2 regions of the Cryobacterium sp. TMT3-29-2 genome follow, and region 2 is predicted to be linked to the other one. Evidence: predicted binding sites of a transcription regulator. Region 2 holds the regulator's gene; the other holds the start of a gene.
What was found. The regulator HspR, encoded in region 2, represses chaperone genes until heat shock. The targets are predictions, from matches to a motif close to AAGTTGAGTCNNNNNGACTCAACTT.
Positions count from the first base shown of each region.

Region 1 (16,558 bases), on a different contig from region 2:
CGGCCTCCCGCTACTCTGGACCGTGGCGCCGGATGGCACCGAAACGCACGCTGCACGGCTCCAGCCCGCACCACCGCACCACCCCGCCGCGACCGCGGCACTCACGAAGAACGGAGGTTCCCATGTCGAATTACATTGCGCAAGATGCACTGGTCGGTGAGCCCGAGGTTCTAGAGGATGCCGCCAGCACCGTCGCCGCCGACCCGGCAACCCACCCGGCCTGGCTCCGCCTCAAGTCCGCGGCCACCGCGCTGCAGGCCAGCCAAGCGCAGGACGGCTCGATTCCCGTCGCCGACGCCCACACGGATGCCGCGGCGCACGTCGACGTGATCGTCGCAGCCATCGACGAGCTCGCCCCGCTGTTCCCGCACGACGCCGCCTACCTCACGGCCGTGAACGTGGACTTCACCCGCTGGTGCAGCGAGGGCTTCGGCGTGCCGGACTTCTTCGACTCCCTGATGGTGTTCCAGCCGCAGCAGCAGCGGGCCGACGGCATCCGTCACCTGGTCGTGTTCCCGATGTACACCCAGAACGGCAGCACGAACCGTTTCGTCGAGGCCGTGCTGATCGAGGTCATCTGGCCGGAGTTCATCGACGAGCTCGAGCAGGAGTACACGAACGGTCTGTTCGTGCCGATCCGGTTCCTCGACTTCACGCCCGGCTACGACACCAACTCGGCCGTGCTGTTCCCCGAGACCGTCGCCATGCGCCAGATTCCCACCTTCACCTGGGGTGCGATTTTCGCCGACCGCGAGGCTGCCCGGTTCCGTCGAGTCGTGCGCGCGGCCGCCGAGATCACGCGTCTCGAACTGCCCGCCGACGCGGCGGCGCTGCTCGACGACCAGCACCTGGCCGAGGAAACCTTCGTCATGTGGGACCTCATCCACGACCGCACGCACATGCGCGGCGACCTGCCGTTCGACCCGTTCATGATCAAGCAGCGGATGCCGTTCTTCCTCTATTCGCTCGAGGAGCTGCGCTGCGACCTGACCGCATTCCGCGAATCGGTCACGATCGAACGCGACGAGAATGCGAGTCCGGAGGCGCGCAGGCACGCGAAACTCGTGCAGTATGCCGTGATCTTCGACCGGATCTTCCGGTTCGCGATCAGCGGCAGCCGGGTGCGCAACTACGACGGGCTGGGCGGGCAGCTGCTGTTCGCGTGGATGCACCAGCACCACGTGCTGCACTGGACAGACACCCGGCTCACCTTCGACTGGGCGGCCGTGCCCGACGTCGTCATCGCGCTCGGCGCGCAGATCGACGACCTCTACTGGGAGTCGATCGACCGGCCGAAGAAGTCCCACTGGCTGGCCGCCTACGACATGATCGCGAAGACGCTCACGCCGAACCCGGCGTCGCAGTGGGCTCGCGGCCTGCCGTTGGACGTGCTCGCCGGCGCGCCGAAGGGCTACACCGACCTCGTGCTCGACGACGAGTTCCCGCTGTCGATGTTCTTCGAGGCGCTCGACAAGAAGATGAAGCCCGTGATCGAGTCGACCGCCGGGCTCACCGGGCGTGACTGATTCCGCTGCCGGCCGGGCCGTTGCCGGTCGCACCGTGCTCATTGCCGGTGCGACCACCGCGGCCGGCCGCGCCGTGGCCATCGCGCTGACGGATGCCGGCGCGCGCGTGATCGCGGTCGGCTCCAACGCCGAGCGCCTGCAGGGCCTCCAGGCCGAGGTCACCGGCGCCGAAACGTATGTCTGCGACCTCGGCGTCCTCGCGGAGGTCACGGCGCTGGCCGACGCCGTGCACGCCGAGCACGGCCGCATCGACGGCCTGATCCACCTGGTCGGCGGCTGGCGCGGCGGCGGCGGACTGGCCGGCCAGTCCGACGAGGACTGGGACTTCCTGCACGCGCATGTCGTCACCACGCTCCGCAACACCACTCGCGCGTTCAACGACGACCTGCTGGCCTCGCCGGCCGGGCGCCTGGCGATCGTATCCAGTGTCTCGGTCGACAAACCCGCCCCGGGCGGCGCGAACTACGCCGCCGCGAAGGCCGCCGCCGAGACCTGGACCCGCGCGGTCGGTCAAGGCTTCGCCAAGGCAGGCTCGGATGCCGCGGCGGTCGTCTTCGTCGTGCGTGCCCTCGCCGGGCTGGAAACCGAGCTGGCGACTGAGGTCGTTTCCCTCTGGGACCCGCCCGCGGCATCCGTCAACAATTCCCGGATGCTCCTGGCCCCGCCGACCGAGTGAACCGCTGACAGTTGGAGGGAAGAGCGGAAGCCGGCCGGCCGCAACTCGCGGCACGCTAGCGTGGGACCAGGCTTCGAAGGGGTAGGCATGCTCGAAATCAGGTCCATCAACAAGCGCTACGGCACCCGGAAAGTACTGACCGACGTGAGCTTCGGCGTCGACGGCGGACGCCTGACCGGTTTCGTCGGCGCGAACGGCGCCGGCAAGACCACCACCATGCGGATCATCCTCGGTGTGCTGTCGGCCGACTCCGGCACGGTGCTGCAAGACGGCGTTCCGCTGTCCAGCGACGACCGTCGCCGCTTCGGCTACATGCCGGAGGAGCGCGGCCTCTACCCGAAGATGCGGGTCGGCGAGCACCTCGTCTACCTGGCCCGCCTGCACGGGCTGAGCCCGGCATCCGCCCGCCGCAACACCGCCGAGCTGCTCGACCGGCTCGGACTCGGCGAGCGCACCGGCGACCTGGTGCAGTCCCTCTCGCTCGGCAACCAGCAGCGCGCCCAGATCGCGGCCGCGCTCGTGCACGACCCGGAGTTCCTCGTGCTCGACGAGCCGTTCTCCGGCCTCGACCCGCTCGCCGTCGAGGTGGTCATGAGCGTGCTCTCCGGCTTCGCCGCCCAGGGCGCGCCGGTGCTGTTCTCCTCGCACCAGCTCGACATCGTCGAGCGTCTCTGCGACGACGTCGTGATCATCGCCGACGGCGAGATCCGGGCGAACGGCCCCCGCGAGCAGCTGCGCGAACAACACAGCAGCCCCCGGTTCGAACTCCGCACGGCCGCCACCGCGGAGTGGATCCGCGCCGTGCCCGGCATCTCCGTGCTCGACCTCTCCGACGGGGTCGCCGTGTTCGAGACCGAAACGGATGCCGCCAGCCAGGCCGTCCTGCGCCAGGCTCTCGACCTGGGCCCGGTCACGTCGTTCAGCCAGCAGCGCCCCAGCCTCGCCACCATCTTCAAGGAGGTCGTTCAGTGAGCACGCCCCGGAACGACCTCACCGGCACGCCGCACACCGACCGTGCGCAGGTGCGCCCGCGGTACCCGGCCCCGAGCTTCGCCCGGAGCGTGTGGCTCGTCGCCACCCGCGAGATCGTGGCGCGGCTGCGCAGCAAGGCGTTCCTGGTCTCCACGGGCATCCTGCTGCTCATCTCGATCGGTTCCGTCGTCGCCGGCAGCATCGCGAGCCAGAACCAGACCCTGCCCAAGGTGGCCGTCGTCGGTGCCGCCGCCCAGATCGTGGAGCAAACCGAGTCGTTCACGACGGTGAAGGCCGACGACGTCGCCACTGCCGAGGACCTGGTGCGGGACGGCACCGTTTCCGCTGCGGTCGTTCCGTCCACCCGAGCCGATGCCTTGCTCGGCGTGCGCGTCATCGCCCTCAGCTCCCCGCCGGTCGGCGTGCTCGCGGCCCTGAGCGTTACGCCCGCAGTGAGCGTGCTGGAGCCGACCTCGCGGCAGAGCGACGGCCTGGTCTACCTCGTCTCGCTAGGTTTCGGGCTGGTCTTCTTCATGTCGGCGATCACGTTCGGCTCGACCATCGCGCAGAGCGTCGTCGAGGAGAAGCAGACCCGGGTCGTCGAGATTTTGATGACCACCATTCCGGTGCGCGCTCTGCTCGGCGGCAAGGTGGTGGGCAACAGCATCATGGCCTTCGGGCAGATCGTGGCGATCAGCTCGCTGGTGGCGATCGGCATGGCCACAACCGGCCAAATCAGCCTGCTGGGCACCGTCGGGCCGTCGATCCTCTGGTTCGCCGTGTTCTTCGCGTTCGGCTTCATCATGCTCGCGGCGCTGTTCGCCGCGACCGCCTCGATGGTCTCCCGCCAGGAAGACGTGGGCTCGGCCACCTCGCCGGTGCTGTTCCTCGTGATGATTCCCTATTTCCTGGTGATCTTCTTCAACGACAACCCCACCGTGCTCGCGATCATGTCCTACATCCCGTTCTCGGCCCCGGTCGGCATGCCGATGCGCATCTTCCTCGGCACCGCCGCCTGGTGGGAGCCGCTGCTCTCGCTGGCGATCCTGCTCGCATCGACGGCCGTGGTCATCCTGCTGGGCTCCCGGATCTACTCGAACTCCCTGCTCCGGATGGGAGCCCGCGTCACGTTGCGCCAGGCCCTGCGCGGCTGACCCGACCCCGAACCAATTCGACGGAGATTGTGCCCTGACGGCCGCGTTTCGGCCCGAAAACACCGTTTCAAGGCACAATCTCCGTCGAATTCGCACACCGAGCGCACAGAACCGAGGCAGACGGATGCGCAAAGATGGAGTGGTGACTCAACTCCATGACCTTTCCTCGCGCGGGTTTGCCTCCGACAATTACTCCGGGGTGCATCCCGAGATCCTCGACGCGATCGTCGCCGCCAACGGCGCGCACCAGATCGCCTACGGCGAAGACGTCTACACGGCCAGGCTGCAGCAGGTCTTCGCCGAACACTTCGGCGCGGGCGTGGAGGCCTTCCCGGTCTTCAACGGCACCGGCGCCAATGTGATCGGCCTGCAGTCGATGCTGCCGCGCTGGGGCGCCGTGATCTGCGCATCCACCGCCCATATCAACACGGATGAGGCGGGCGCCCCCGAAAAGGTGGCCGGCATCAAGCTCCTCACCGTCGACACCCCCGACGGCAAGCTCACCCCCGCTCTGATCGACCAGCAGGCGTGGGGCTGGGGCGACGAGCACCGGGCTCAGCCACTGGTCGTGTCGATCACCCAGACCACCGAGCTCGGCACCGCGTACACCGTCGACGAGGTGCAGGCCATCGCCGACCACGCGCACGCCCACGGCATGAAGCTGCACATGGACGGCGCCCGCCTGTCCAACGCCGCCGCCTCGCTCGGCCTGCCGTTCCGCGCCTTCACCCGCGACGCCGGCGTCGACGTGCTCAGCTTCGGCGGCACCAAGAACGGCATGATGTACGGCGAGTGTGTCGTGGTACTGAACCCGGAGGCATCCGCCGGCCTGATCTACCTGCGCAAACTGAACATGCAACTGGCCTCGAAGATGCGCTTCATCTCGGCCCAGCTGATCGCGCTGCTCGGCGGCGACCTCTGGCTGCGGAACGCCGGCCACTCCAACGCCATGGCCCAACGGATGCGCACCGCTCTCGAGGCCGGCATCGCCGCCGGTCAGATCGAGGGTTTGTCCTTCACCCAGAACACCCAGGCCAACGCGATCTTCGCGATCCTGCCGCCCGGCGTGGCCGATCGCCTTCGCGGGCACTTCCGGTTCTACGATTGGAACCCTGCGACCAACGAGGTGCGCTGGATGTGCGGCTTCGACACCGACGAGGCCGACATCGACGCATTCGTCGCGGCCCTGATCCGAGAGCTGGCAGCCCGATGAACGTCTTCGAGAACAAACCCTGGCTCGGCTCCTACGCCCCCGGCGTTCCAAGCACCATCCAAGAGCCGACCGACACGCTCTCCGACATGATCGAGACCTCCGCGCGCCGGTTCGGCCCCAGTGTGGCACTCGACTTCTTCGGCGCCACCACCACCTACGCCGAGCTCGGCGAGCAGATCTCCCGCGCCGCGAACGGCTTGCTGCGCCTCGGCGTCAAGCCCGGCGACCGGGTGGCCCTGGTACTGCCGAACTGCCCGCAGCATGTGGTGGCCTTCTACGCCGTGCTGCGCCTGGGCGCGATCGTGGTCGAGCACAACCCGCTCTACACCGAGCGCGAGCTCCGGCACCAGTTCGAGGACCACGGCGCCCGCGTCGTGATTGTCTGGGACAAGATCTACAAGACCGTCACCGATTTCCCCGCCGACCTGGGCCTACGCACCGTGATCGCGGTGAACCTGACGGAGGCGATGCCGCTCGCCAAGCGGCTCCTGCTCAAACTGCCGATAGCGAAAGCCCGCGAGTCGCGCGACGCCCTGACCTCAGGCCCCTTGGGCAAGGATGCCTTCACCTGGGCCGGCATCGTCGGCTCGCGCAAGCTGCGCCACAGCCACCCGCGCCCGAAGGTCACCGACACGGCCGCGCTCCAGTACACCAGCGGCACCACCGGCACCCCGAAGGGCGCCATCCTCAGCCACTTCAACCTGCGCGCGAATGCCCTGCAGGGCGAGGCCTGGGTGCAGGGGCTGCGTCCCGGCGAGGAAGTCTTCTACGCGGTCCTGCCCATGTTCCACGCCTACGGCCTGACCCTGTGCCTGACCTTCGCGATGGCCACCGGCGCCCGGCTCGTGCTGTTCCCCAAGTTCGACGAGGGACTGCTGCTCGATGCGGCCCGGCGCACCCCACCCACGTTCATGCCGGCCGTTCCGCCGATCTACGACCGCCTCGTGAAGGCCGCGGCGGCGAAGAATGTGAGCCTCCGCAGCGTTCGTTACGCCATCTCGGGCGCGATGAGCCTGCCGGTGTCGATCGTGGAACGCTGGGAGGCCGCCACCGGCGGGCTGCTGGTCGAGGGCTACGGCATGACCGAGGCCTCGCCGATCGCCGTCGGCAACCCGATGGGCCCCAGCCGACGCCCCGGCACGGTGGGCGTGCCGTTCCCGAGCACCGAGATCCGCGTGGTGGACCCGGACGACCCCACCGTGAACCGCGGAATCGAGGAAGAGGGTGAGCTGCTCATCCGTGGCCCGCAGGTCTTCTCCGGCTACTGGGACCAGCCGACCGAGACCGCCAAGACCCTGCTCGAGGGGGGCTGGCTGCGCACCGGCGACATCGTGCGGGTCTCCGCCGACGGCTTCGTCACGGTCGTCGACCGCATCAAGGAGCTCATCATCACCGGCGGCTTCAACGTGGCGCCCTCCGAGGTCGAGGCGGCCCTGCTGTCGCATCCGGATGTCGCCGACGCCGCCGTCGTTGGGCTGCCGAGCGCGAACGGCGGCGAAGACGTGGCCGCCGCGGTGGTGCTGGCGCCGGGTGCCACCCTCGACGTGGACGCCATCCGCACCTACTGCCGCACCCGGCTCTCCGCCTACAAGGTGCCCCGCACCGTCGTGGCGGTCGACGAGTTGCCCCGGTCACTGATCGGCAAGGTGCTGCGCCGCGAGGTGCGCGCGGGTCTGATCGAGGAGTAGCGCCCGGGCTCCCCCGCAGCCCGATCAGCCGACCTCCGGCTCGCCCGTGCGCTTGAATCGTCGTTCAGTACGCGCCACACCGACAATTCACCCGCACTCGCACGCCGGAGGTCTCGGCGGCTCGGTGATCGAGCCGCACCGGCGGTCGAGCCTGTCGAGATCCCTGTCGAGATCCCCGCCCCGACACAGTAACTCCACAGCCCCGTCAGGTAAAAATGTCATCCGACTATTTTTCTCGGACAAGCGTCCGGGCGCTCTCAGGAGTGACCACCGGTGGAGACCACGATGACCAGAAACACTCTTGACCACTTCGATGTCGTCGTCATCGGCGCGGGGCCGGCTGGAACGGCCGCAGCGCTCCGGGCCGCCGAACTGGGAGCCCGCGTCGCCGTGGCGGAGGCCGACCGGCTCGGCGGAACCTGCGTGAACACGGGGTGCGTGCCGACGCGGGTGCTCGCCAAGGCGGCACGCCTGATGCGCGAGGTGCGCACGGCGGATACCTATGGAATCGTGGTCAGCGACCCGCGCATCGACTGGGCCACCATGGTCGATCGGGTGCAGTCGCGGGTGAACAAGGTACGCTCGATCAAGAGCGAGGCCGAGCGGTTCGAGGCTTCGGGAATCGAACTGGTTCTGGAAGGCCGGGCGCGATTCATCGATCCGCACTCCGTGGTCCTGGACACCGGCCGCATCCTCACCGCCGACACGTTCCTGGTCTGCGTCGGCGGGCACTCTCGGCGCCTGCCCGTGCCGGGGGCGCACCTGGCGACAGTCCCGGAAGACATCCTGAAGCTGCCGGCCCTTCCCCGACGGGTCGCCGTGATCGGCGCCGGCAACACCGGCGCACAACTAGTCACGGTGTTCAGCTCCTTCGGCTCGGCGGTGACCCTGCTCGACGTCGCCCCGCGCATCCTGACGGCATCGGATTCCGACATCTCCGACACGGTGTCGACGGCATTCCGCCGGCAGGGTGTGGCCGTGCACACGGGAATTGACACGGTGACCGCGATCCAGCAGCAAGCCGACGGAACCCTCACCCTGTCCTGGCGCGAGAACGGAGCGGGGCAGTCCGCCGACTTCGATGCCGTCATCATGTCCACCGGCTGGCCAGCGGATGTCGACGACCTGGGACTCGATCAGGCCGGCATCACCACCGAACGTTCGGCGATCCCGGTGGACCTGTACTTCCGGAGCGTCGTGCCTCACATTTTCGCCGTCGGCGACGCGAATGGACGGGACATGCTCGTGCAGGCCGCCCAGTTCGAGGGTGAAGCCGCCGCCGAGAACGCGGTGCTGGGCGCCAATCGCAGAACGCCGCACCACCTGCTCCCTGCCGGCGGCTTCACCGACCCCGACTACGCGGGCGTGGGGTTCACCGAGGAGGAGGCCAGGGCTCGGGACCCGCACTGCGTCGTCGCGACAGTGCCCTATTCCGAGCTCGACCGCGCTGTGATCGACGGCCGGAACCTGGGGTTCCTCAAGCTGATCGCCGACCGGCGGCGGGAACTGATCCTCGGCGCCCACGCCACCGGGGAGAACGCGGTCGAGGTGATCCAGTCCGTGACGACGGCGATGGCCGCCGGAGTCGACGTTGCCACCCTGGCCGGGGTGCGCTTCGCCTACCCCACCTACAGCGCGGTCATCGGCCTCACGGCCCGTCGTCTGCTGCTGGAGGCGCCGGAGCCGGTCGCGGTGGCCGCGCCTGCCCCGGTGGCCGCGCCTGCCCCGGTGGCCGCGCCAATCCCGCGGTGATCGAGCCGGTCGCGGTGATCGAGCCTGTCGAGATGCCCGACAAGCCCGATCTCCGGCCTACGGGCGCAGCAGCACCTTGATGGCGCGCCGCTCGTCCATGGCGGCGTAGGCCTCGGCGACCTCGGACAGCGGCAGCTGCAGGTCGAACACGCGGCCGGGGTTGATGGCGCCCGAGAGCACCTCCGGCAGCAGCTCTTCCGCGTAACCGCGTACGGATGCGACGCCGCCGTTCAGACCCACGTTCCGCCCGAACAGCGGGCGAACCTCGATCGGTCCGCCGGTGGGCACGCCGACATAGCCGACCATTCCGCCGGGACGGGCCGACGCGATCGCCTGCTCCATCGATTCCTTGGTGCCGACGCACTCGAGCACGCAGTCCGCGCCGATGCCGTCGAAGAGTTCACGGATGCGGGCCACACCGGCCTCGCCGCGCTCCTCGACGACGTCGGTGGCGCCGAACTCGCGGGCCACGACCTGGCGTTCGGGGTGGCGCGACATGGCCACGATCCGGGATGCCCCGAGCCGCTTGGCCGCGATGATGGCGCAGAGGCCGACCGCGCCGTCGCCGACGACGACGACCGTGCTGCCCGCGGTCACACCGGCGGAGACCGCGGCGTGGTGGCCGGTGCCCATGACGTCGGCGAGGGTCAGCAGACCGGGAACCTGGGCGTCGGTGGGCAGCGTCGGCGTCGCCACGAGCGACCCGTCGGCGTGCGGCACGCGCACCTTCTCGCCCTGGGCGCCATCGGCGAAGCCGCCGAGCTGGTCGTCCGAGCCCCACCAGCCGCCGTGCAGGCAGGAGGTGCTGGTGCCGTTCTGGCAGTTGATGCAGGTATTGTCGCAGTCGTAGAACGGCGCGATGACGAAGTCGCCGACCTTGATCCGGCTCACGTCGGCGCCGATCTCCTCGACGATGCCGACGAACTCGTGGCCGATTCGTTTCGGCTCCTCGGTGGGCTGGATTCCCCGGTAGGGCCAGAGGTCTGAGCCACAGACGCAGGCTGCGACGACGCGCACGATGGCGTCACCGCCGGTGGAGAGAATCGGATCGGATACTTCTTCGAGGCGGATGTCCCGTTCCCCGTAAATCACTGTTGCACGCATGGTCAAAGCCTAAGCCCGCCCACCTGACCGTCTCCCGACGGCCAGGGGAGCGGCGGCGACGGGAAGCCCTACAACAGCGCGTCGTCGTCGAGGTCGACCGGGTCCGAAACCAGCAGCGGGGCGGAGGCGACGCTGAGCGAGTCCCCGTCCGGCGCCAAGTCCACGCGCACCGTGTCGCCGTCCCGCACGGCGCCCGACAGGATCGCGGTCGCCAGCTTGTCATCGATCTCGGTCTGCATCAGCCGGCGCAGCGGGCGGGCGCCGTAGATCGGGTCGTAGCCGCGCTCCGCCAGCCAGGTGCGGGCATCCGGGGTCACCCCCAGCTCGAGCCGGCGCTCGACCAGCCGCTTTTCCAGCCGGTCCACCATCAGCCCGACGATCTGGCCGAGGTCCTCCATCGACAGCGTCTGGAACACCACGATGTCATCGAGACGGTTGACGAACTCGGGCTTGAACGTCTGGCGCACGAGCGTCTGCACGGCAGCCTCCTTCTCCTCCCGGCTGAGCACCGGGTCGATCAGGAACGCCGACCCGAGGTTCGAGGTCAGCACCAGGATCGTGTTGCGGAAGTCCACGGTGCGGCCCTGGCCATCCGTCAGCCGGCCGTCGTCGAGTACCTGCAGCAAGACATCGAAGACCTCCGGATGCGCCTTCTCCACCTCGTCGAACAGGATCACCGAATACGGGCGGCGGCGCACGGCCTCGGTCAGCTGCCCGCCCTGCTCATAGCCGATATAGCCGGGAGGCGCCCCGACCAGGCGGGACACGGAAAACTTCTCCCCGTACTCGCTCATGTCGATGCGCACCATCGCCTTCTCGTCGTCGAAAAGGAACTCGGCGAGCGCCTTCGCGAGCTCTGTCTTGCCCACGCCGGTCGGCCCGAGGAAGAGAAACGAACCGGTCGGCCGGTCCGGGTCAGAGATACCGGCTCGGCTGCGGCGCACGGCGTCGGCGACCGCCCGCACGGCCTGCCTCTGCCCGACCAGGCGGTGCCCGAGCTCACCCTCGAGGTTCAGCAGCTTCTCCGTCTCGCCCTGCAGCAGCCGGCCCACCGGGATGCCCGTCCACATGGCGACCACTGCGGCGATGTCCTCGGCGGTGACCTGATCATTGACCATGCGCGGCCCGTCGGACTCCGCCTGCTCGGCCGCGGCGAGCTCCTTCTCCATCTTGGGGATGTCGCCGTAGAGCAGCCGGGACGCCTTCTCCAGGTTGCCCTCCCGTTCGGCCCGGTCCGCCGCGCTGCGCGCGGTGTCGAGCCGCTCCTTGAGCCCGCCGACCCGGTTCAGCGAGGCGCGTTCCTTCTCCCAGCGTGTCTGCAGCTCGGTCAGTTTCAGCTCACGATCCTCGAGGTCGCCGCGCAGCTTCTCCAGCCGGGCCTTCGACGCGTCGTCCTTCTCCTTCTTCAGCGCGAGTTCCTCCAGCTTGAGCCGGTCCACGCTGCGCCGCAGCTCGTCGATCTCCACCGGGGCGGAGTCGATCTCCATCCTGAGCCGGCTGGCGGCCTCGTCGATCAGGTCGATGGCCTTGTCGGGCAGCTGGCGGGCCGTGATGTACCGGTTGGAGAGGGATGCCGCGGCCACCAGTGCCGCGTCCGCGATCAACACCTTGTGGTGCGCCTCGTAGCGCTCCTTGAGGCCGCGCAGGATGGCCACGGTGTCTTCCACGCTCGGCTCGTCGACCAGCACCGGCTGGAAGCGGCGCTCGAGGGCGGCATCCTTCTCAATGAATCCGCGATACTCGTTGAGCGTGGTCGCGCCGATCAGGCGCAGTTCGCCGCGCGCGAGCATGGGCTTGAGCATGTTGGAGGCAGCCACGGAGCCCTCGCCGCCGCCGGCACCCATCAGGGTGTGCAGTTCGTCGACGAAGGTGATGATCTGGCCCTGCGCGTCGTTGATCTCCTTGAGCACGGCCTTGAGCCGTTCCTCGAACTCACCGCGATACTTCGCCCCGGCCACCAGGGCCGCCAGGTCGAGGGCCACCAGTTGCTTGCCCTTGAGGGAATCGGCCACGTCGCCGGCCACGATGCGCTGGGCCAGGCCCTCCACCACGGCGGTCTTGCCCACGCCGGGTTCCCCGATCAGCACCGGGTTGTTCTTGGTGCGGCGGGTGAGCACCTGGCTGACCCGGCGGATTTCGGCGTCCCGCCCGATCACCGGGTCGAGCTTGCCGCTCTTGGCGATCTCGGTGAGGTTGACGCCGTACTGCTGCAGCGCCGTCTTCGCTTCGTCCTGGGGCGGTTGCTGACCTGCTTGCATCGGAGGATCCTCTCTCGGGCCGGCCGCTCGCGCCGCAGGTCGGTGGAAAAGCTGAGTCTGATGGACTCAAGTTTAGAGGACATCGGGAAAACGCGCCAGCGGTTCGGGGGCGAACGGGCCCGCAAGGCCCGCCTGCACCCCCCGTCACGACTCAATTTCCCCCGGGGTATCCGGATTCCTCTGTCGGATGCCATACTTACCGAACAAAAGACCCGTTTCTATACTCAGCGCAGAGGATCAGGCCCGTGGCCACCCCCACCCTTAAAAACTTCATCAATGGCCGCTTCGTCGCTCCCGCCGGCACCGAGCTGCTTCACATCGTCGATCCCACGACGGGACGCCTGGTCGCGCTGGCCCCGGTGTCCACAGCGGCCGACGTCGACGATGCGATGACCGCCGCGAAGAGCGCCTTCCGCACCTGGGGGCGCACAACCCCCTCCGAACGACAGCGCGCGCTGCTGCGCCTCGCTGACGCGATCGACGCCGAGAGCGACGCCATCGTGGAGGCCCAGCACCGCAACACCGGTCAGCCCCGTGCCACGATCGCCGCCGACGAGGTCGCGGCCGGTGCCGACCAGCTGCGTTTCTTCGCGGGTGCCGCCCGCCTGCTCGAGGGCAAGTCCGCCGGTGAATACCTGCCCGGCATGACTTCCTGGGTGCGCCGGGAGCCGATCGGTGTGGTCGGCCAGGTCACCCCGTGGAACTTCCCCTTCCTGATGGCGATCTGGAAGATCGGCCCGGCGCTGGCCGCCGGCAACACCCTCGTTCTCAAGCCCAGCGACACCACCCCCGAGTCGACCCTCGAACTCGCCCGGATCAGCCAGGGCATCCTCCCCGACGGCGTGATGAACATCGTGCTCGGAAACGGCGGGACCGGGGCCGCGATCGTCGAGCATCCGGTGCCGGGCCTGGTCTCGATCACCGGCAGCGTGCGGGCCGGCATGGCCGTCGCCGCAGGCGCCGCGAAGACGCTCAAGCGGGCCCACCTCGAGCTCGGTGGCAAGGCGCCGGCCCTGGTCTTCGCCGGCGTGGACGTGGCGAAGACCGCCGCCGCCATCGCCGACTTCTCCTTCTACAACGCCGGGCAGGACTGCACGGCCATCACCCGGGTACTCGTGCACGAGTCGATCCACGACGAGTTCGTCGAGGCCTTCGTCGCCGAGGCCCGCGGCCGCACCACCGGGTCGGCCGACGACGCCGACAACTACTTCGGTCCGCTCAACAACGTCAACCACTTCGGCGACGTCGTGCGGAAGGTCGCCGCCCTGCCCGACCACGCCGTGATCGCCACCGGCGGCCACCAGGTCGGTACCGAGGGCTTCTACTTCGAGCCCACCGTTGTCACCCAGGTGCGGCAAACGGATGCGATCGTGCAGGAGGAAACGTTCGGCCCGGTGATCACGGTGCAGCCCTTCAGCTCGGAGGAGGACGCGGTCACGCTCGCGAACGATGTCAACTATGCGTTGGCGTCCAGCGTCTGGACTCGCGACCACGCCACGGCCATGCGGGTCTCCCGCGACCTCGACTTCGGCGCGGTGTGGATCAACACCCACATCCTGCTGACCGCCGAGATGCCGCACGGCGGGTTCAAGCAGTCCGGTTACGGCAAGGACCTGTCGATGTACGGCGTCGAGGACTACACCCGGATCAAGCATGTGATGAGCGCGCTCGAATAACCGGCCTCGACAACCGGGTCTCGACAGGCTCGACCCAGAAGCCCGACCACAGACCGCCCGATTCATGGAGAACAGAGGAAGATCGTTGACATTCCATCCGCTCGACCCGCTGTCCGCCGTTGAGTTCACCGCCGCCGTGGCCGTTCTCGCCCGTGAGCGCGGCGTCGCCGACGGGTGGCGGTTCACCTCGATCGAGCTGGTCGAGCCCTCCCGGAGCGCCGTCGCCGGGTTCGCGGCCACGGGAGCGGTTCCTGACCGTCGCGCCCGGCTGGTCGTGCTCAACCGTGCCGAGAACACCACCTGGGTCGGCGTCGTGTCGCTCACGACCGACGCCCTGCTCGAGTGGGACACCGTTCCGGGGATGCAGGCGAACTTCACCGTCGACGAGTGGGAGGAGGCCGACGCCGCCCTCCGCGCCCACCCCGACGTGATCGCCGCCCTCGCCCGCCGGGGGATCACCGACCTCGACCTGGTCTTCATCGACACCTGGACCTACGGCAACGCCGTCATCCCCGACCGGTACCGCGGCCGCCGCCTGGGCTGGTCGGACGTCTGGGTGCGGGCATCCACGGAAGCCAACCCCTACGCGGGGCCGGTCAGCGGCCTCCACTTCGTGCTCGACGTCAACAGCATGGAACTGCTCGAGGTCGAGGACTCGTTCACGGTCGAACCTCCGGCGGGAATGGGCGAATACGTGCCGCACCTGGTGCCCCGGCGCATCCGGGATCGAAGCGAGCGCCCGACGCTGACGCCGCTCGACATCGTGCAGCCCGACGGCCCGAGCTTCACACTCGACGGCAACCTGGTGCAGTGGCAGAACTGGTCACTGCGGGTGGGGTTCAACTACCGAGAAGGCATGACCCTGCACACCGTGGGCTACCGGGACGGCGGCCGGGTGCGCCCCATCGCCAACCGGTTGTCGTTCGCGGAGATGGTCGTGCCGTACCGCGACCCCAGTGTCGACCACTTCCGCCGCACGGCCTTCGACGTCGGCGAGTGGGGTCTGGGCTTCATGACCACCTCGCTCGAACTCGGCTGCGATTGCCTGGGCGAAATCCGCTACCTCGACGCCGTGCTGCACAACAGCAAGGGCGAGCCGTACAGCATCCCGAACGCGTTCTGCATCCACGAGGAAGACAACGCGGTGCTCTGGAAGCACGTCGACCACAACGGCAGTGCCGAGGTGCGACGGATGCGCCGGCTCGTCGTGTCCTTCCACGTCACGGTCGCGAACTACGAGTACCTCGTCTACTGGCGCTTCTACCAGGACGGCAACATGGAGTGCGAGGTGCGCGCCACCGGAATCATGGTGGTGACCCACCTCGACGAGGGCCAGCCGCACCCCAACGGCACCCTGGTCGACACGCGCACCTACGCGCCGTTCCACCAGCATTTCATCGTGGCCCGGATGGACCTCGACGTCGACGGCCCGGAGAACACGGTGTTCCGCACCGAGACCCAGGTCGAGCCGATCAGCGCCGCGAACCCGCTCGGCCTCGCGCTCACGCAGCAGAACACCCCGATCGAGACCGAGGGGTTCGACGACTACAACTGGGACACCCAGCGGGCCTGGAAGGTCGTGAACGAGAACTTGCTCAACGGCCTCGGCACGCCGGTGTCCTACAAGCTGGTGCCCGGCGGCGCCATCCCCTCCTTCTTCGACCGTTCGGCGCCCGCTCTCCAGCGCGCCCAGGTGATCGGGCACACGGTCTGGGTCACCCCGAACGACGAGACCGAGCGTTGGCCGTGCGGCGAGTTCGTGAACCAGAGCGCGGTCGACCACGGCCTACCCGAGTGGATCCAGGCCGGACGGCCGGTGCGGAACGCGGATGTCGTGCTCTGGTATGTTTTCGGCATCCACCACATCACCCGGCCGGAGGAGTGGCCGATCATGGCCGTCGATACCGTGTCGTTCTGGCTCAAGCCGGTCGGTTTCTTCGACCGCAATCCGTCGCTCGATGTGGAACCGCGTCCGGCGCACTGTGCGCCGGACGAGCACGCCCAGCACGCGCACGACGCAGACCACCATGACCACTGAGTGCGACACCCGTCGCGAACCGAGGGAGAAACCAGCGTGACCCGAGTAGCCAACTACGTCGTCGCCTACGAAGCGACCGAACGGGGCAATGACACCGTCGAGCTGGGTGTCGCGCTGGCGCGCCTGACCCGCTCCGAGCTGCGTCTGTGCCTTGTGCTTCCGCATCATTCGTCCACCGTCCCGGCCCGGGTCGGCGCCGTGTCCTCCCCCGACTACCAGGCGCTGCTCGAGGTGCAGGCCCTCGAATGGCTCGAACAGGGCCGGGCCCTGGTTCCCGATGACGTGGTCGCCACCACGCATCTGCTCTACGCCGACTCCACCACGGAGGGACTGCTCCAGGCCGCCCGCACGTTCGACTCGGACCGCATCGTCGTCGGGGCCTCGCGCCGCGGCCTGATGAACCGATTCACGATCGGCAGTGTCGCCAGCGCGCTCCTGCACGCCTCACCGGTGCCCGTCGCGCTCGCTCCCCGCGGCTACCAGGCTCCCGCGCAGCTGACC
Region 1 covers NZ_SOGK01000033.1:7,664-24,221, reverse strand. Annotated here, with positions in the region: gene E3O67_RS04630 (DUF6421 family protein) at 123-1,526, shown strand; gene E3O67_RS04625 (SDR family oxidoreductase) at 1,519-2,202, shown strand; gene E3O67_RS04620 (ABC transporter ATP-binding protein) at 2,290-3,174, shown strand; gene E3O67_RS04615 (ABC transporter permease) at 3,225-4,328, shown strand; gene E3O67_RS04610 (low specificity L-threonine aldolase) at 4,453-5,541, shown strand; gene E3O67_RS04605 (long-chain-fatty-acid--CoA ligase) at 5,538-7,229, shown strand; gene E3O67_RS04600 (NAD(P)/FAD-dependent oxidoreductase) at 7,515-8,981, shown strand; gene E3O67_RS04595 (zinc-dependent alcohol dehydrogenase family protein) at 9,039-10,085, opposite strand; gene E3O67_RS04590 (ATP-dependent Clp protease ATP-binding subunit) at 10,154-12,343, opposite strand; gene E3O67_RS04585 (aminobutyraldehyde dehydrogenase) at 12,589-14,019, shown strand; gene E3O67_RS04580 (primary-amine oxidase) at 14,105-16,057, shown strand; gene E3O67_RS04575 (universal stress protein) at 16,094-16,558, shown strand, end outside.
Region 1: E3O67_RS04590 (ATP-dependent Clp protease ATP-binding subunit) is a predicted target of HspR. The motif match lies at 12,392-12,416, and genes of this name have one in related genera.

Region 2 (12,753 bases):
TCGACCGGAGGACCAGTCGGAGAGAGTTACCATCTTGGCTTCTCTTCAAATGCTCCCTCAGCGGGTAGACATGAGAACAGAAACTAAAACCTTCGTCCCACTTGAGGCCGGTAAGCTCTGCGGCTTTCCGAACCTGTGGGGTGACTTAGATGACATTACGGTGAATGCTGAGGGCGCGCAACTCCCCTCAGCATCCCGGGCGTGTCGGCTGCGCGCCCCCATGGAGAGCCGCCGCACGACGACGATCGGCAGCCATGACGGTCGCCATCACGCCTTAGCGGCCGGTCGACACCGTGACGGTGAACTTGGCATTCCGCCCTACCTGGTGAGTGGGCCCAACCAGTCGGGTCAATGCCGGCCTATACCCGAGGTGGGTGTTCCACACCGTCCAGAGCTCACCGCTGGGCTGCAACACCCGCCCGGCATCCTCGAAGAGCTTCAGCGCGATGCCGGCATGCACCGAGGAGCCGATGTGAAAGGGCGGGTTCAGCACAATCAGATCCGCCGATGCAGCCTCCTGACTCTGGAGCGCGTCATCCCGGACAACCGTGACCCGGTCCGCGATCGCATTGGCCACCATGGTGCCCTGCGCGGAGGCGACGGCCGCAGCCGATTGGTCCGTGGCGATCACCCGCAGGGCGGGACGCCTCCGGGCGAGGGCGGCGGCGAGCACCCCGGTACCGCAGCCGAGGTCGATGGCGCTCCGGGCATCCGTCGTCATACGATCGACGAACTCGAGCAGGTAGCGCGTCCCGATATCGATGGTCGCGCCGGCAAACGCGGCCCCGTGAGCGCAGACGGTCAGCCCGAGATCGGCGTACGTCACCGAAATTGGCCAGGTGGATACCGCAGCCTGCGTCTCGGTGGAGATCGGCGCCTGGGCCCTGAGAATCCGCGACTTCTGCCGGGCCGGTGAGACCCGAAGCTCACCGAAATGCCGGCGCAGCACCTCGTTCATGGCCGGCGTCATGTGCTTGATCCGCCCACCGGCGATCACGAGTACATCCGGTGCCGCGAAACGACGGATGGCGTCCGCGTACTCATCGAGTGCCGCCAGGCTGCGCGGCAGTTGCATCAGTACCACCCGCGCGTTCGCCAGCAGCTCTTCGCCCAGGTCAAGGGAGCGGTAGGTTTCGGCAAGTCCGGCGTCAGCCGCGTTGAGCGAGAGCGCCATCTCCCCGGAGAGCGCATCCTGGTGCACCCGGATGCCTCGCGCGCCGGCCAGCGCGGCCGCGCCCAGGGTGAGTGCCCCATACCGGTCCTCGATCACCACGACCTCGCCGGCCCCGGCCCCGGCCAGCACACCTGCCGCCTCGTCGAGGATCAGCCGGTCGCTCGCATCCACGGCGAAGAGGTTGTCCGCTTCCACATCGGGAAAACGCCTCAGGCGGTCAAAGGAAAAATCAGACATTCCCTCAGGCTAGCCCGCGAGTGCGGCTACTTGTCTTCATTGGTCGAGCGGGAACCCAGGGGGCGCCAGATCACGATCTGGTTGGACCGGCGCGTGCGCGTTCCGGCCCGCATCGAGATGACCTCACCGGCCGAGCCGGCGGCGAAGACGCGCCGACCCGGACGGTTGAGCAGTTCATCGGCCAGCGCAGACTCCAATTCGCGCAGTCGCGATTCGAGCGTGCGCACGTGGTCCTCGAGCTCGATGATGCGACGGATGCCCTCCAGGCTCACGCCCGCAGCACCGAGTTCCGCAATCTCGCGAAGCTTAGCCACATCCCGCATCGAGTATCGGCGAGACCGACCGGGGGTGCGGTCGGGACTCACCAGCCCCAGGCGATCGTATTGGCGCAGTGTTTGCGGGTGCATGCCCGCAAGCTCGGCGGCCATCGAGATCACGAAAACCCGGGTGTTCTCATCCACCGTCAGTCTCTCGCCTTCGCAAGGAGCTCGTCGCGCGGATTCTCCTTCGGCAGCGCTTCCGCGAAGGCCGCGAGTTTCTCCTCGGCGTCCTTCGACAGATGTGACGGAACGGCAACCTGCACCTCCGCCAGCAGATCGCCGGTGCCCTTGGGTGTCACGACGCCCCGCCCCTTGACGCGCAGCACGCGTCCGCTCGGAGTGCCCGGGGCGATGCGCAGTTTGACCGGAGCTTCACCCAGCGTCGGCACTTCGATGGTGGCGCCGAGCGCGGCCTCGACGAACGTGACCGGCACGGAGACCCGCAGGTTCAGGCCGTCACGTTCGAAGACCGGATGCTTGCGTACGTTCACCGTGAGCACGATGTCGCCAGACTCGCCGCCGTCGGGGCTGTGCTGCCCCTGGCCGCGCAGTTTGATCTTCTGCCCGTCAGCCACCCCGGCCGGGATCTTGACTTTGATGGCACGGCCGTCTTGCGTCTGCAGGGTGATCTGGTCACCGTGTGTGGCCGTGATGAAGTCGACCGTGGTGGACGCGATCACGTCGCGGCCGCGGGTCGGTCCGCCGTAGCCGCGGAATCCGCCGCTCGACGTGCCGAAGCCGCCGCCACCCTGACCGCGACCGAACATGCCGCCGAGAAGGTCGTCGAAACCGCCCTGCTCGTAGGAGTAGCCGGGCTGTTGCTGCCGCGCTCCCCCACCGAACATGCCGCCGAAGACATCGTCGAAGCCTCCGGCCTGGCCGCCACCGGGGCGCGGGGCGGTGAAGCGGGCTCCGCCGCCCATCGCGCGCACGGCGTCGTATTCCTTACGTTGCGCAGGGTCGCCGATCACCGAGTGTGCCTCGCTGATTTCCTTGAACTTCGCCTCGGCCGCAGGGTTGCCCGGGTTGGAGTCCGGGTGGAATTTGCGGGCGAGTTTGCGATAGGCCTTCTTCAACTCGGCCGGGGTGACGTCCTTCGACACACCCAGGACCTTGTAGAAGTCCTTATCGAACCAGTCCTGGCTAGCCATCGCTCGGTACCTGCACGACGACCTTGGCCACGCGCAGGAGCGATGAGCCGAGGAAGTAGCCGGTCTCGATCACGTCACCGACGGTCTCCGATTCGATGCCGGCGGTGGGCAGCTGGAAGATCGCCTCGTGGACGGTCGGATCGAACGGCTCGCCGACCGTGCCGAAGGACCTCACGCCCAGGCGCTCGACGCTCGCCCGCAGCTTCGCGGCGATCGTGCTGAACGCCGAGTCATCCACCAGGTCGCCGTGCTTCTCGGCGCGGTCGAGGTCATCGAGCACGGGGATCAGGCCCTTGACGACATCCACCGTGACGCGCTCGCGCTCGACCTCTCGGTTCGCTTCGGTGCGCCGACGGTAGTTGGCGTACTCCGCGGTGACCCGCTTGAGGTCGGCGAGGTGCTCGCTCGTGGGCTCGTCGACTTCGCGCGCGGCGGCGTCCAGAATGTCCTGGACCGTCAGCTCGTCTTCTTCGATCCCCTCGGCGGAGGCCTCCTCGGTGTCCTCACCGCTGACGGCTTCTGCGTCCGCGGCGGCCCCGGGGGCACCCTCAGCGGATGCCCCCTCTTCAAACGGCTCGTCCTCAGGACGCTTGGTGTCGTCTGCCATTACTTCTTGGCCTCGTCTTCGTCGTCGACGACCTCGGCGTCAACCACGTCTTCGTCGGAGCCGGCTGCGTCGGCGGCGGGCTCGGAGTCGGACGGGGCGCCGGCCGCGGCATCCGCCTGGCTGGTCTTGTAGATGGCCTCGCCGAGCTTGCCCTGGCTCTCGTTGAGCTTGTCGAAGGCCGTCTTCACGGCTGCGTCGTCGTCGCCGACGAGAGCGGCCTTGAGGGCGTCGACGTCGGCCTGAACCTCGGACTTGACGTCCTCGGGCAGCTTCTCGTCGTTCTCCTTGATCAGCTTCTCGATCGAGTATGCGAGCTGTTCGGCCGTGTTGCGGGTCTCGGCGGCCTCGCGGCGACGCTTGTCCTCGGCGGCGTGCTCTTCACCTTCGCGCACCATGCGCTCGATGTCTTCCTTCGCGAGCGAGGATCCGCCCGTGATGGTCATCGACTGCTCCTTGCCGGTGCCCTTGTCCTTGGCGGACACGTGCACGATGCCATTGGCGTCGAGGTCGAAGGTGACCTCGACCTGCGGGATGCCGCGCGGGGCCGGCGCGATGCCGGTCAGCTCGAACGTGCCGAGGTTCTTGTTGTCGCGGGTGAACTCGCGCTCGCCCTGGAAGACCTGGATCGCGACGGACGGCTGGTTGTCGTCGGCCGTGGTGAAGGTCTCGCTGCGCTTGGTCGGGATGGCCGTGTTGCGCTCGATGAGGCGGGTCATGATGCCGCCCTTGGTCTCAATGCCGAGGCTCAGCGGGGTGACGTCGATGAGCAAAACGTCCTTGCGCTCGCCCTTCAGCACGCCGGCCTGCAGTGCGGCGCCGACGGCGACGACCTCGTCCGGGTTGACGCCCTTGTTCGGGTCCTTGCCACCGGTCTCAGCCTTGACGAGTTCGTACACGGCGGGCATGCGGGTGGAACCACCGACGAGAACGACGTGGGCGATGTCTTCGACCTTGACTCCGGCTTCACGGATGACGTCCTGGAACGGCTTCTTCGTGCGGTCGAGCAGGTCTTCGGTCATCTTCTCGAACTGGGCGCGCGTGAGCGTCTCGTCGAGGTTGGCCGGGCCGTTCTCGGTCAGGGAGAGGTACGGCAGCTGGATGCTCGTCGACATGCTGCTCGAGAGTTCCTTCTTGGCCTGCTCGGCGGCTTCCTTGAGGCGCTGCTTGGCGATCTTGTCCTTGGAGACGTCGACGCCGGTGGTTTCCTTGAACTTCTTGATCAAGTGATCGACGATGCGCTGGTCCCAGTCGTCGCCGCCGAGGCGGTTGTCACCGGCGGTCGACCGCACCTGGATGGTGGAGAAGTCGTCGTCCTTGCCTACCTCGAGGAGGGAGACGTCGAAGGTTCCGCCGCCGAGGTCGAAGACCAGGATGAGCTCGTCTTCCTTGCCGCGGTCGAGGCCGTAGGCCAGGGCGGCCGCGGTGGGCTCGTTGATGATGCGCAGCACGTTGAGTCCGGAGATCTCGCCGGCCTCCTTGGTGGCCTGGCGCTCGGCGTCGTTGAAGTACGCGGGAACGGTGATGACGGCATCCGTCACCTTGTCGCCCAGGTACGCCTCGGCGTCGCGCTTGAGCTTGGCCAGAATGCGGGCCGAGACTTCCTGCGGCGTGAACTTCTTGTCGTCGATGGCGACGTTCCAGTCAGTGCCCATGTGGCGCTTGACCGACGCGATGGTGCGGTCGACGTTGGTGACGGCCTGGCGCTTGGCGGTCTCGCCGACCAGCACCTCGCCGTCCTTGGTGAAAGCGACGACGGACGGTGTGGTCCGGAAGCCTTCGGCGTTTGCGATGACGGTGGGTTCTCCACCTTCGAGGACGGCCACCACAGAGTTGGTGGTTCCGAGGTCGATGCCTACTGCACGGGCCATGTGTGCGTTCTCCTTCAAAGTATGTTCTCAACTCGATTTCTCAGAGTTGAGTGTTGCTGGCTCAAGTGTGCCAGTGTCTCAAATTGGAGTCAAGCCACGCACCTGAGAGTTGAGCGTGAACGACTCAACTTTGAGATTTCGCGGGATCGATGGTTTTCGGCTACCCCCATCCACTAGCCTCAGCGCATGACCGGGATCGCGGAGCAGGGCAGCACGGATGCCCAGGTGCAGCCAGACAAGTCGAGCAGACGCCGCGTAGTGGCCTGGAGCTTCTGGGACTGGGGCTCCGCCGCGTTCAATGCGGTGGTCACCACCTTCGTCTTCACCGTTTACATCACGGGCAGCTCCTTCGGCGACAAAGACGTCATTTCAGCCCAGCTCGGCTGGGCTCTCGCCATCGCCGGCTTGTTGGTGGCCGTGCTGGCGCCGATCACCGGGCAGCGCTCGGACACCTCCGGGCGGCGCAAGCTGTGGCTGGGGGTCAACACGTTCATCGTGGTGGGTCTCACCGCGGCGATGTTCTTCGTCGAGGCGTCGCCTGGCTTCTTGCTGCTCGGCCTTGTTCTGGTGGCCGCCGGAAACGTCTTCTTCGAGTTCGCCAGCGTCAACTACAACGCGATGCTGTCGCAGGTCTCGACCGCGCGCACCATCGGCAAGGTCAGCGGTTTCGGCTGGGGTATGGGCTATATCGGCGGCATCGTGCTGCTGCTCATCGTGTACTTCGGCTTCATCAGCCCCGACGTGGGCCTGTTCGGGGTGACCGGCGAGAACGGACTCGCGGTGCGGGTCACGATGCTGATCGCGGCTGCCTGGTTCGGACTGTTCGCCCTGCCGGTGCTGTTCTCGGTTCCCGAATACCGTTCCCCCGCCGCCGCGCGCCGGCCCCGGGTGAGCTTTCTCCGCTCCTACATCGTGCTCGGGCAGGACATTGCCCGGCTCTGGAAGACCAGCCGCCAGACGGTGTACTTCCTGATCGCGAGCGCGATCTTCCGTGACGGCCTGGCCGGGGTGTTCACCTTCGGCGGTGTGCTCGCGGCATCCGTCTTCGGATTCTCGCCCGGCGAGGTGATCATCTTCGCGATCGCCGCGAACGTCGTCGCGGGCGTGGCCACCATCATTTCCGGCGCGCTCGACGACCGGCTCGGCGCGAAGCCGATCATCGTGACCGCCCTGATCGGCCTGATCGTGTTCGGCAGCGTCGTGTTCCTGCTGCACGACGGCGGCCCGATCGTGTTCTGGACCGCCGGCCTCGCCCTGACGCTGTTCGTCGGGCCAGCCCAGTCGGCCAGCCGCACCTTCCTGGCACGCCTGATCCCGGCCGGCCGGGAGGGCGAGGTCTTCGGCCTCTACGCCACGACGGGACGCGCGGTGAGCTTCCTGGCGCCGACCATGTTCGCCCTGATGGTGACGATCTTCGGCGAAACCTACTGGGGAATCCTCGGGCTCATGCTGGTTCTGCTCGTGGGACTGCTCCTGCTGCTGCCGGTGAAGGCGCATCAGGACCAGATCGGCTAACGGATGCGGGTGGCCTCGTTGTGCTCGACCAGCACCCAGGTGGAACCCTCGTCATTGGAGACCCAGCCCTCCCAGGCGTAGGCGTCGGGCGTGATCGACGCGAAGTTCCAGCGGATCGGACGCCCGTCGGTGCCCGTGCCGTCCTGGCGCATCGCGTTGCGGTGCGGGGTCGCGACGAGGTGGCAGTATTCGCCGGATGCGGGGGCGAAGTAGCTGACCCGCCACACGCCGGCGTAGGGGTCGTAGACCCGCAGGGCCGTGGCGACGGTCTCGAATCCTGACGGGTGCGACTCGCTCGGGATGACCTCGATGTCTTGCACCGCGCGCCCGTCGAGTACGAAGTCGACGATCCAGGTGAATTCACGCCCGGTCCATTCGCCGGACGCCTCGTCGAGGCGGGACCCCGTGGCCGCCCAGGCGCCGACCAGCTGGCCGAACCGGCGCATCCGTCCCGGGTACTCGGGCGTCGGTCCCGGCGCGACGAGCGCCTCGGCAAGGCTGGGCACGGATGTGGTCATGGCCCGATTTTACCGGGCGCGTGTTGCATCCGTGTGAACCGGGTTACTCGGGCCCGGTGGTCGCGCCCGTGGAGACCGCCCGCCCGCGGTAGTCGAGCCCGTCGTCGAACCAATTCGACGGAGATTCTCGCCTGGAAGCGCTCTCTTCGGGGTTTTAGGACCGTTTTGCGTAAAATGTCCGTCGTATTCGTTCAACGCTCACGGCGGGGCGCACTCGACTAGGAGACCTCAGGCGCTCCCCGCACATCCGTGCAGTGGAAGTTCTGGAACGACCTCGACGCGGTCGGCCCGCGCTGGCCCTGGTAGCGGGAGCTGTATTCGCTCGAGCCGTAGGGGCGCTCGGCCGGCGAGCTCAACCGGAAGAAGCAAAGCTGCCCGATCTTCATGCCGGGCCACAGCTTGATCGGCAGGGTGGCGACGTTGCTCAGCTCGAGCGTCACGTGGCCGGTGAAGCCGGGGTCGATGAACCCGGCGGTCGAGTGCGTGAGCAGGCCGAGCCGGCCGAGCGAGCTCTTGCCCTCCAGGCGCGCGGCGACGTCGTCGGGCAGGGTGACCTTTTCATAGGTGGACCCGAGCACGAACTCGCCGGGGTGCAGGATGAACGGTTCGCCCGCGGCGGTCTCGATCAACCGGGTGAGATCGGGCTGGTCTTCAGCCGGATCAATATAGGGGTACTTGTGGTTGTCGAAAAGGCGGAAGAAGCCGTCGAGTCGCACGTCAATGCTGGACGGCTGGATCATGTCGGCCTGGTACGGCTCCAGACGAATTCGTTCCGCGTTGATTTCAGCCTTGATATCGTGATCCGAGAGCAGCACGGGTCCAGCCTAACGGCGCGGACTTGATATGCTGGCACTTCCGGTGCGGGCTTGCCCGCTCGACGGACATGCGGATGTAGTTCAATGGTAGAACTTCAGCTTCCCAAGCTGATAGCGCGGGTTCGATTCCCGTCATCCGCTCTCCCTTACCTCCCTGGCCGAATGATGTGCCGCGTCGGCGGCCTCCGGTATCGTCGGAACCATGACCGACCCGACACTGCGTATGCCCAACTCCGTGCTGCGGGTTGTTCTCGACCTCGGCGTGTTGCCCCTGGACATCCCCCCGCTGCCGCCACGCTTCCGGCACCCGGAGTTCGACGCCGATTGGGATGACGAGGAGCAGGTCGCCGGCATATTCCTCGGCTTCGACGACGGAGAGTTCCACCTGGATATCCTGGAAGAGGGCGTCGAGTACCACTTCCACCACGCCGACGGCTCCTCGAGCGACGACAGCCCGTGGCCGGCCGCCGACACCCAGGCCCTCGTCGACTGGGCGACCGGCTTCGTGTTGCACGTCGCCCCGCGCCTCCCGGATCTGCTGGAAGACGCGGACGAGGCCGCCGAATGGCATCATGTGGGGCTGCCGGTGTACTCCCGCGACTACGGGCCGGTCCCGCTCGAAATCCTCGACGTGGAGCTGGAAGGCGAGCAGCTGATGCTCCCTTGGCTCGGCTCCGGTCACATCGCCGACGAGCATCTCGACGGGCCCGATCACCCGATCGCGCTCCTGTGGAACCCCGAACACGAGGATCCGGACATCCCGATCGCCCGGGTGTGGCTGCACCCGAAGACCGGGGAGCCGAAAGCGCGCGCGGAGGCGGGCGTGGACTGGGCTGCCGTCGGGCTCACCAAAGCAGAGGTCCTGTCGTGGGCGGAGAGCCTCTACCTGAACAATCACGTGATCGGCGACCCGGCCCAGATGATCATGCGGGCCGCACTGGAACGCATGGCGGGGCTCGATCGCTAGTAGCGTGAGCCCGGGCGTTCCCGAGGTCGGAGTGAACTTGGGTGCGCGGCAGGACTGCCCTGCGCCTCATCGGCGGCGAGCGCGAGCTCGACGAACGCGCGCACCGCGGCCGACGCACGCCGCTTGCGCGATGCCGCCAGGTAAACGGTGAAGTTGGGCAGGTTCGCCACGGGCAGCCGGTGCACGCCCAGAGCATCCTGGGCCGTGAATTCGGGCAGCAGGGCCACGCCGAGTCCATTGGACACGTATTCGGCGGCCGTTCCGATGTCGGAGACCTCGATCATGACCCGCCGCTCGAGGCCCGCGGCGGTGAAGGCATCGTCCACGATCCGGCGGCTGGCGTAGCCGGGCGGCAGATCGATGAACTCCTCCGGCACCAGGTCTCCTAGTTCCACGGCCTGCGCCTGGGCGAGGCGGTGACCCTTCGGCACCACCAGCACCATCGGCGACGAAGCGATCGGCACGGCTAGGAGCGCGGTCGGCGCCGGCCCGCTGAGCGCGAGGAAGGCCAGGTCGAGTTCGCCCGAGACAAGCTCGTCCACCAGCCCGGCCGACCCCCGCCGGGCCGCGCGCAGCCGCACGCCGACGCCCGGGTGGCCGGCGCGGAAGAGACCGAGCAGCCGGGGCACATTCACGAGCGTGACCGAGGTCATCAGCCCGATCACGATGGACCCGGTGATGGCGCGGGTGGTCTCCTGGGCGGCATCGCGCACCTCGTTCACGGCGTCGAGGGCGTCGCGCACCCTCGGCAGCAGCACTTCGCCAGTCGTAGTGAGCCTGATCTGGCGGCGGCTGCGATCGAACAGTTCGACACCCAGTTCGCTTTCGAGCGAGCGGATACCGGCCGAGACGGCGGATTGGGCGATGGTGAGCCGGTCCGCGGCGCGGGTAAAGCTCAGCTCGCCGGCGACGGCACTGAAGAATTCGAGATGTCTCAGGTCCATGGGCCTAAGCATCTCATTGGCAGATCGTTTGCATCGCCACTCGGCGTTGTTTCTTATTGAACGAGCAACGAGGATTGAGGGGAGGCCGATTCAGCACGGCGAGCCGGGAGGCATCCGAATGACCACCACTTCATCTGTTCAGAGCGACGACAACACGTCCGAGGTCACGCTTGCACGCCAGGACGCCGGCACCCCCGCGTCGTCCACTCGCTCCGCCCAACGCGTGGTCGAGTGCCTGAAGGCCTACGGCGTGCAGTGGGTCTTCGGCGTTCCCGGCGCCAAGATCGACCCCGTCTACGACGCTCTCGTCGACGACGGGCCCGAGGTGATCGTGGTGCGCCACGAACAGAATGCGGCGTTCATGGCCGCAGCCGTCGGGCGACTGAGCGGCGAGCCCGGCGTCGTCCTGGTGACGAGCGGTCCGGGCACCTCCAACCTCGCGACGGGCCTCCTGACGGCGACGACCGAGGGTGACCCGGTGGTCGCCCTGTGCGGCGCGGTCCCGCGTGCAGACCGATTGAAGCGCACGCACCAGACCATGGATGCCGTGGGCATGCTGTCCGCCGTGACCAAGTCCGCCGGAGAGGTCAGTGTCGCCGACAACGTGCCGGAGGCCATCGCGAATGCGTTCCGCGAGGCAACCCAGGAGCCCAAGGGCGCCGCCGCTGTCGTGCTCCCCTACGACGTGCTCACCGACTCGACGACCGTGTCGATGAAACATCCGCACTGGGTGCCGCAGCTCGGCGCCGCACCCACCGAGAGCGTGCAGCGCGCTGCCACCCTGTTGAAGGATGCGAAGTTCCCGGTCATCCTCGCCGGTGCCCGTTCCGGTTCGGACCGGGCCGTCGAGGCGCTGCACCGCCTGCTGGGCGTGGCCGGGCTGCCCGTCGTCGAGACGTTCCAGGCCGCGGGAGTCATCTCGCACGAGCTCGAAGAGCACTACCTCGGACGCGTGGGCCTGTTCCGCAACCAGCCCGGGGACATCCTTCTGCACAAGGCCGACGTGATCCTGACCGTCGGCTACGACTTCGTCGAGTACGAGCCGTCGAAATGGAACAAGGATCACCTGCGTGTGATCATCCACCTCGACGAGCTCTCCGCCGACCTCGACGACTACTACCGCCCCACCATCGAACTGCGCGGCGACGTCGCCGAGACCCTCGACGCCCTCGCCCGCCAGATCGAAGGTCTGACCATGCCGGCCGCCGCCGCGACCGAGGTCGCCGAGCAGCGCGCCCGCCTCGCGCACGCCGACCAGCCCACCGGTCGCCGGGACGAGTCCGAGGGCGTGCACCCGGCCGACCTCACCCTGATGATGCGCGAGCTGCTCCCGGATGACACGACGGTGCTCTGCGACGTCGGCTCCCACTCCATCTACATGGCCCGGCACTTCCGCACCTACCACCCGCGCACCCTGCTGTTCTCGAACGGTCAGCAGACACTGGGCGTGGCGCTGCCCTGGGCGATCGCCGCGACGCTGGTGCGTCCGGGCACCCCGGTCGTGTCCGTGTCGGGCGACGGCGGTTTCCTCTACTCCGCAATGGAGCTGGAGACGGCCGTGCGGCTCGGCTCCACGTTCACGCACATCATCTTCAACGACGGCACCTACGACATGGTGGCCTTCCAGCAGATGGGCAAGTACGGGCGCACCTCCGGCGTTCAGCTGGGCGACTACGACGCCGTCGCCTACGCCGAATCATTCGGCGCCCACGGCCACCGGGTCACGCACCTCGACGACTTCGCGGGCATCCTTGCGCAAGCCCTGGCCGAGCCGGGCCCAAGCATCATCGACGTGCACGTCGACTACCGCAACAATAGAGATGACCTGATGGCCGATCTGGAAAGCGATGTATTGCAATGAGCAAATCCACTGTCACCCGACACGAAATCTTCCAGACGAGCCTGATGAGCGCGCTGCTCGACGGCGTCTATGAAGACGAGATGACCGTAGCCGACCTGCTCAGCCGCGGCAGCTTCGGCATCGGTACGTTCAACGGACTCGACGGCGAAATGCTGATCATCGACGGCACCTGCTATCAGCTGCGGGCCGACGGCGGAGTATCGAAGGCCGACCTGGGCGCGTACACGCCTTACGCCGTCGTCACGAACTTCGTCCCTCACATCGAGAGCACGCTGCCGCAGAACATCGTGCGCACCGAGGCGTCGACGTTCATCGACAAGATGACTGCATCGCAGAACTACATGTACGCCCTGCGCATCGACGGCGACTTCGAGTGGATCAAGATGCGCACGGTCGTCAAGCAGGAGAAGCCCTACCGCCCCATGGTGGAGGCCACCGACGAGGACGCGATCATCGAACTGCATAACGTCTCCGGTGTCGTGGCCGGCTTCCGCACCCCGCTCTACGAGCAGGGCATCGGCGTTCCCGGCTGTCACACTCACTTCGTCACCGACGACCGCACGGCCGGCGGCCACGTGCTCGACTTCAAGCTGCGTTCCGGCACCGCAGCCCTGTGCCTCGGCACCGACCTGCGCCTTCAGCTGCCGCTGACGGATGCCTTCAAGAACGCCAACCTGGCCCCGGACGACCTCGAGTGGCAGATTCAGAAGACCGAGATGCACGCCTGAGGCGGACGTACGATAGGGAAATGACCGACGCCCTGCCGCTGTGCCCCG
Region 2 covers NZ_SOGK01000116.1:6,538-19,290, reverse strand. Annotated here, with positions in the region: gene E3O67_RS13385 (class I SAM-dependent methyltransferase) at 275-1,411, opposite strand; gene E3O67_RS13380 (heat shock protein transcriptional repressor HspR) at 1,438-1,872, opposite strand; gene E3O67_RS13375 (DnaJ C-terminal domain-containing protein) at 1,875-2,882, opposite strand; gene E3O67_RS13370 (nucleotide exchange factor GrpE) at 2,875-3,489, opposite strand; gene dnaK (molecular chaperone DnaK) at 3,489-5,357, opposite strand; gene E3O67_RS13360 (MFS transporter) at 5,544-6,872, shown strand; gene E3O67_RS13355 (hypothetical protein) at 6,869-7,390, opposite strand; gene dcd (dCTP deaminase) at 7,609-8,205, opposite strand; tRNA gene E3O67_RS13345 (tRNA-Gly) at 8,276-8,346, shown strand; gene E3O67_RS13340 (hypothetical protein) at 8,408-9,172, shown strand; gene E3O67_RS13335 (LysR family transcriptional regulator) at 9,169-10,116, opposite strand; gene alsS (acetolactate synthase AlsS) at 10,235-11,977, shown strand; gene budA (acetolactate decarboxylase) at 11,974-12,705, shown strand; gene E3O67_RS13320 (zinc ribbon domain-containing protein YjdM) at 12,726-12,753, shown strand, end outside.